3 regions of the Shewanella alkalitolerans genome follow, and region 2 is predicted to be linked to each of the others. Evidence: predicted binding sites of a transcription regulator. Region 2 holds the regulator's gene; each other region holds the start of a gene.
The links. Region 2 encodes NrdR, which represses ribonucleotide reductase genes. Its sites were predicted from a motif close to AAACACNANATNTNGTGTTT; they were not measured.

Region 1 (2,272 bases), 890 kb from region 2:
TACATCAGCTTGTTCAGCTGCACGCCATAGTCCAGGTGACGGATACGGTTGTCTTCTACGCCGCGGTTGTTCTTAAGTACCAGCAGAGACTCAACTTCCAGGTGCCACATAGGGTAGAAGAGGGTTGCCGCGCCGCCGCGAACGCCGCCTTGTGAGCAAGACTTCACCGCTGTCTGGAAATACTTATAGAAAGGCAGACAACCTGTGTGGAATGCCTCGCCGCCGCGAATTGGGCTGCCCAGCGCGCGAATACGACCTGCGTTGACCCCTATGCCTGCACGTTGTGACACATACTTCACGATAGAAGAGGCGGTCGCATTGATTGAGTCTAAGCTGTCGCCACACTCGATCAGTACGCAAGAGCTGAACTGACGAGTAGGTGTACGCACACCTGACATGATAGGTGTCGGTAGCGAGATCTTAAAGGTCGAGGTCGCGTCATAGAAATCTTTAACGTACTGAAGACGCGTCTCTCTCGGGTAGTTGGCGAACAGACAAGCCGCTACCAGAATATAGAGGAATTGCGCACTCTCGTAGACTTCGTGAGTCACACGGTTTTGAACCAGGTACTTACCTTCCAACTGCTTAACAGCGGCATAAGAGAAGTTCATGTCGCGCCAGTGATCGATATAGCTGTCGAGCGTGTCTAACTCTTCGCGGCTATAGTCGTTCAGAATATGCGTGTCATATTTACCTAGCTCGACCAACTTCACCACATGGTCGTAAAGCGAAGGCGGCTCAAATTGACCAAAGGCTTTCTTACGCAGGTGGAAGATGGCCAGACGTGCAGAGAGGAACTGGTAGTCTGGTGACTCTGGCGAGATAAGGTCGGCAGCGGCCTTAATAATGGTTTCGTGGATCGCTTCAGTTGGGATTCCATCATAGAACTGAAGGTGTGAACGTAATTCGACTTCCGATACTGAGACGTTATTCAGTCCTTTGGCCGCCCAAGTGATCACTCGGTGGATCTTATCGAGATCGATGGTTTCACGTTCGCCACTGCGCTTCGTGACTTGCATATTGCTGTTCATTGAAGATAAGCCTTGAATTAAATATCGCTGGGAGGGGAAAACTCCGCCCTACGTTTCCATGTAAAAACAATCGAAGATGTAAAAAAAGTACCTGAGCACTACTGCAGTTCTAGTGGCTTCGACCGCCGCCCATACACAAGATATGGTGTTTTTTCTTTTATAGGATACAAGATAGTGAGGTTGGTGGGATATTGCAAGCGGGTTTTTAGGGGACAAGTTGTGGATATCTTGGGGGTAAACCAAAGGGTTAGTAACGGCTTACCTTTAACCCTTGTTTTCAATTACGATAGCACCGGCGGGTCAAGTTTTAGGCGACTGATTCGCCCTATCATGAAAGCTAAAATATTGGCCAGATCCCCGGGATCTTTTTGCGTCGAAAAAGGATCGCGATCTCAGCTTCGACGACTTTTTACTGATGTGTCACACGCCCTAGCTCCAGAGCACGTGATGCATCTCATTTAATTGTGACTTAACCGTGACTTATGCACGACTTAACCGCCACTTAGCCCTGTCTTAGGAGTTCAAGCACGGATACCGGGGTGTCGAAGCCAAAGTCGTGCGGCCAGAGGTGCGCCTGATCATTGTTTCCAATATAACCCCAATGGGCGATGCCCCCCAGCATGTCGCTATTGCGAGCCGCCTCTAGGTCACGTTTGGCATCGCCTAGGTAGAGAATTCCTTGGCAGCTGACGCCAATTTGCGACGCTGCCAGACGCATGGGCGCAGGATGGGGTTTACTCTGAGTGGTGGAGTCGCCGCTGATGATGGCCGGCATCTTGTTGGCTAACGCGAGTCTGTGCAGCAAAGGCCGCGCAAAGCGCGCCGCCTTATTGGTGACCACCCCGAAGGGGATCTGCTGGCCGCTGAGGTGCTCGAGCAGGGCACTCATGCCATCGAAAAGCTTGGCCTCTTGGCCGTTAACATTATGGTAGTGCTCAAGCAGCGCCTGCTGGATGGCCGCTTTTTCCTCATCATTAAGATGAGGCTGGGCGGCGTTAACTAATGCCAGGCTGCCATGGGAAGCCGCATAGCGAATATCTTCCAGATGTTGGCTCGGCAGCCCAAAGTCTTTTAGCGCCAGATTGAGCGCCAGCACGAGATCCGGCGCCGTATCCACTAGGGTGCCATCGAGATCAAACAGCACTCCTTTTATTGGCCTAGTCGCTATTATTGGCTCAGTCGCTGTGCGCTTACCATCAATCGTTTCAGCGTTAGCACCAGGCAGGGTTTGATCAGTCATC
Region 2 (2,272 bases):
TACTGCAACCAGGCGATACCGTTCTGGGTATGAACCTGGCTCACGGCGGTCACCTGACGCACGGCTCTCCAGTAAACTTCTCTGGTAAGCTGTACAACATAGTTCCTTACGGCATCGACGAGTCTGGCAAGATCGACTATGACGAGATGGAGCGTCTGGCTGTAGAGCACAAGCCTAAGATGATGATCGGTGGTTTCTCTGCCTATTCTGGTATCGTTGACTGGGCGCGTATGCGTGAAATCGCCGACAAGATTGGCGCTTACCTGTTTGTCGACATGGCGCACGTTGCAGGCCTTATCGCCGCCGGTGTCTATCCAAACCCAGTGCCACACGCACACGTGGTAACTTCTACTACTCACAAGACCCTAGCCGGTCCTCGCGGCGGTATTATCCTGTCTGCGGCGAACGATGAAGACCTGTACAAGAAGCTGAACTCTGCGGTATTCCCAGGTGGTCAGGGTGGTCCTTTGATGCACGTTATCGCCGGTAAGGCGGTGGCCTTCAAGGAAGCACTGTCTCCTGAGTTCAAGGAATACCAACAGCAGGTAGTAGTTAACGCTAAGGCGATGGCTAACACCTTCATCGAGCGTGGTTTCGATGTGGTTTCTGGCGGCACCGAAAACCACCTGTTCCTGCTGGATCTGATCGCTAAAGATATCACAGGTAAAGATGCCGATGCGGCGCTGGGCCGTGCCAACATCACGGTAAACAAGAACTCAGTACCTAACGACCCACGTTCACCTTTCGTGACCTCAGGCCTGCGTATCGGTTCGCCAGCCATCACACGTCGTGGCTTCAAAGAAGCTGAAGCGGTTGAGCTGACCAACTGGATCTGTGATGTGTTAGATGACATCAACAACGAAGCCACTATCGAGCGCGTGAAGAACCAGGTGCTTGAATTGTGCGCTAAGTTCCCTGTTTACGGTTAACCTTAAGGGGTAAATCGGGTAAACTCCGATGGCCGCTACTGATTTAATATTGGTAGCGGCCATTTTTGTATCTATTTCAAGGGAAAGCTCCCCAAGATACCGATTAGCATTTGCTGGAGGCTCAATGCATTGTCCGTTTTGCAGCGCAACTGACACTAAGGTGATCGATTCTCGTTTGGTGGCCGATGGTCATCAGGTACGTCGTCGCCGCGAGTGTCTGCTTTGCCACGAGAGATTTACCACCTTCGAAGGCGCCGAGCTGGTGATGCCGCGAGTGGTTAAACAAGATGGCAGTCGCCAACCCTTCGACGAAGACAAGCTGCGCGGCGGCATGCTGAGGGCGGTCGAGAAACGCCCGGTGTCGATGGACGAAATAGAGCAGGCGCTAAGCAAGATCAAGTCGACCCTTAGAGCCACGGGCGAGCGCGAAGTGACCTCTAAGATGATAGGTAACCTGATGATGGAACACCTGGTCAATCTCGACAAGGTGGCCTATATCCGTTTCGCCTCGGTTTACCGCGCCTTCGAAGATGTCTCCGAGTTCGGCGAGGCGATTGCCAAATTGCAAAACGATAAGAGCAAGTCGGGTAAGTCGTAATCGATGCGTATCGGGCTTCCCCAATTATTCTCAAGAGATGGCGATGAGCATGGCCTGGTCCAAATTTGATTCCCAGATGATGGCGCGCGCCATTAAGTTGGCCCGCAAGGGGCAATACACCACAAGTCCCAACCCTAATGTCGGCTGTGTAATAGTCCAAGGGGAGACCTTGGTGGGCGAAGGATTTCATATCGCCGCCGGCGGCCCTCACGCCGAGGTGCATGCCCTGCGCATGGCTGGCGATAAGGCCAAAGGCGCCACCGCCTATGTAACCTTAGAGCCCTGTAGCCACTATGGCCGCACGCCGCCCTGCGCCGAGGCGCTGATCAAGGCAGAGGTGGCCCGCGTCGTGGTGGCGGTGACCGACCCTAATCCTCAGGTGTCTGGCCGTGGCATCAAGATGCTCCAAGATGCAGGCATTGAGGTCGAGGTGGGTCTGCACCAGGAAGAGGCCGCAGCACTTAACCCAGGTTTTATGAAGCGGATGCGCAGCGGCCTGCCTTGGGTCGGCATCAAGCTTGCCGCCAGCTTGGATGGTAAGACGGCGCTCTCTAACGGCGTCTCAAAGTGGATCACAGGTCCAGAGGCGCGCCGTGACGTGCAGCGCATGCGCGCCCGTTTCGATGCCGTCGTGACCGGCATAGAGACGGTACTGGCCGACGACCCTAGCCTGAATGTACGTCATCAGGAGCTGGGCAGCCTGGGCGAGCAGTTAACCGAGGCCGATATTCGTCAGCCACTTCGC
Region 3 (2,272 bases), 1.5 Mb from region 2:
AGGCTTGTCTCTTTAGGAGTTCTGGCTAGGAGCTTTGGCCTGGTTTTTGCTGCTTGTAGGGATATTTCTCTGCAGTAGTCGAAAAATTGACAATGAATTCAATTAGCCAGGCCATTAATGGTTCACAAGCCAATCTGATTGCCAACAGCTATGGCCTAGATACACACGGCCAAGAAGCCCATGGCCCTGATACACAGGGTCAGCACACACGCGATGTCGACGGCTCATCGGCCAGTGACAAGGTGACCCTGTCAAATCAAGCCTCCAAGACGAAAACGACAGGCCCAGATATTCCTCAGGAGGCGGTATTTCTCTCGGCAAGGGCGGAGCGGGCGCAGAAGATAGAGGCGATGGCCAAAGACTTCTTCTCCAAGGGGCAGTTTGGTATCGGTGATATTCCCAAGTTAATTCAGCGTCTGCATCAGGACGGCATCTTATCAGAAAGTCAGCTCAATCGTCTGAGTCAGGCGGGCTTTGAGATCCCAAGGGGCGATGGCTCGCAGCCGTCGCTGCTCGACTTTATCGCCAGCCAGCGCGAGCAGCTCAAGGAGAGTAAGCCCGATAGCGTGATGATTGCCATGCTCGATGACGCCGAGTCTGTGCTCAAGCAGATGGACAGCCTCGACACTCAGGGACTGAACCAGAAGGCGGCGCGGGTATCGGCCCAGCTGTCGGTGTTTGTACAGGGCGATAACGGTCTGACGAGCAGAGACAAGGAGATGTGGCAGGCGCTTAAATCCACCATGCAATTGGCCGCCGCATCGGGAAGTTCGCAACAGGCTTCCGGGCAATTACAGCGTTATCTGGCACTATCTAAACGAATTACGTAATTTATTCACAGTTTGTCCCATTTTTATCCCGCATCTAGCTCCCTTTGCCGACTGGGTCAAGGCAAGTTTTAACGATAAGTGGCCCAGTTGGCAGTAATCTTGTGTCACAAAATTCCATCCGCAAATTAATGATCTGGATCAAGGTACTTGAGCCTAACTTGTAGCTTAATGCGCTACATATTGTGTTCATCGTCTATATTAACACTATATATGGTGTTAATTTGGCCGTTACTTGAGGAGATATTGAACAATGCCAGTGGTTATTAAGCGGGATGGTTACCGCACGCCTTTTGACGAAACAAGGATTCGAGATGCAGTGGTTGCTGCAGCAAGTTCGGCAGGTATTGATGATGTTGCCTATGCCACCGAGGTGGCCTTACAAGTACGCCAGTCGGTGGCCGAGCTCGAGCAGGTGGATATTCACGACCTGCAAGATGCGGTAGAAAATCAGTTGATGGAAGGCCCCTACAAGCAACTCGCCAGGGTCTATATCGAGTATCGCCACGACAGGGATATTCATCGTGAGTTGAGCAGCCGTCTCAACCGCGAGATCCGTGGCTTGGTTGAGCAGAGCAATGCGGCGCTGCTGAACGAGAACGCCAACAAAGATTCCAAGGTGATCCCGACCCAGCGTGATCTGCTGGCGGGCATTGTGGCCAAACACTATGCTACACGCCATATTCTGCCTAAGGATGTGGTGGCGGCCCATGAGTCGGGTGAGATCCATTATCACGATCTCGACTATGCGCCTTTCTTCCCCATGTTTAACTGTATGCTGATCGATCTGGCCGGTATGTTGACCCATGGCTTCAAGATGGGTAACGCCGAGATCGAGACCCCTAAGTCTATCTCTACCGCCACGGCGGTAACGGCGCAGATCATCGCCCAGGTGGCCAGCCATATCTATGGCGGCACCACCATCAACCGTATCGACGAGGTGCTCGCGCCTTTCGTCGCCAAGAGCTATGACAAGCACTATCAGGTCGCGTTGACCTGGGGGATCACAGACGCCAAGGCCTTTGCCACGGCGCAGACAGAGAAAGAGTGTCACGACGCCTTCCAGTCGCTGGAGTATGAGGTCAACACCCTGCACACCGCCAACGGCCAGACGCCTTTTGTCACCTTCGGCTTCGGCCTAGGCACCTCCTGGGAGTCGCGCCTCATTCAGTCATCCATGATGAAGGTGCGCATGACTGGCCTGGGTAAGAACCGTAAGACGGCGGTCTTCCCTAAGTTGGTCTTCGCCATTCGCGACGGCATCAACCATAAGGCGGGCGACTGCAACTATGATATCAAGCAGATGGCGCTCAAGTGTGCGTCGATGCGCATGTACCCCGATATTCTCAACTATGAACAGGTCGAAAAGGTCACCGGCTCCTTTAAGACGCCTATGGGTTGTCGCAGCTTCCTCGGTACCTACGAGGAGGAGGGCGAGCTGGTGC

Region 1: the regulator NrdR is predicted to act here: its motif matches at 1,163-1,182, upstream of nrdA (class 1a ribonucleoside-diphosphate reductase subunit alpha).
Region 3: the regulator NrdR is predicted to act here: its motif matches at 1,030-1,049, upstream of nrdD (anaerobic ribonucleoside-triphosphate reductase).

What each region holds. Positions count from the first base shown of each region.
Region 1 is NZ_CP080422.1:2,224,866-2,227,137, forward strand. Features, by position in the region: gene nrdA (class 1a ribonucleoside-diphosphate reductase subunit alpha) at 1-1,031, opposite strand, end outside; gene K0J45_RS09950 (HAD family hydrolase) at 1,534-2,199, opposite strand; gene ubiG (bifunctional 2-polyprenyl-6-hydroxyphenol methylase/3-demethylubiquinol 3-O-methyltransferase UbiG) at 2,264-2,272, opposite strand, start outside.
Region 2 is NZ_CP080422.1:1,339,530-1,341,801, forward strand. Features, by position in the region: gene glyA (serine hydroxymethyltransferase) at 1-929, shown strand, start outside; gene nrdR (transcriptional regulator NrdR) at 1,054-1,527, shown strand; gene ribD (bifunctional diaminohydroxyphosphoribosylaminopyrimidine deaminase/5-amino-6-(5-phosphoribosylamino)uracil reductase RibD) at 1,565-2,272, shown strand, end outside.
Region 3 is NZ_CP080422.1:2,855,159-2,857,430, reverse strand. Features, by position in the region: gene K0J45_RS12600 (Rossmann-fold NAD(P)-binding domain-containing protein) at 93-830, shown strand; gene nrdD (anaerobic ribonucleoside-triphosphate reductase) at 1,081-2,272, shown strand, end outside.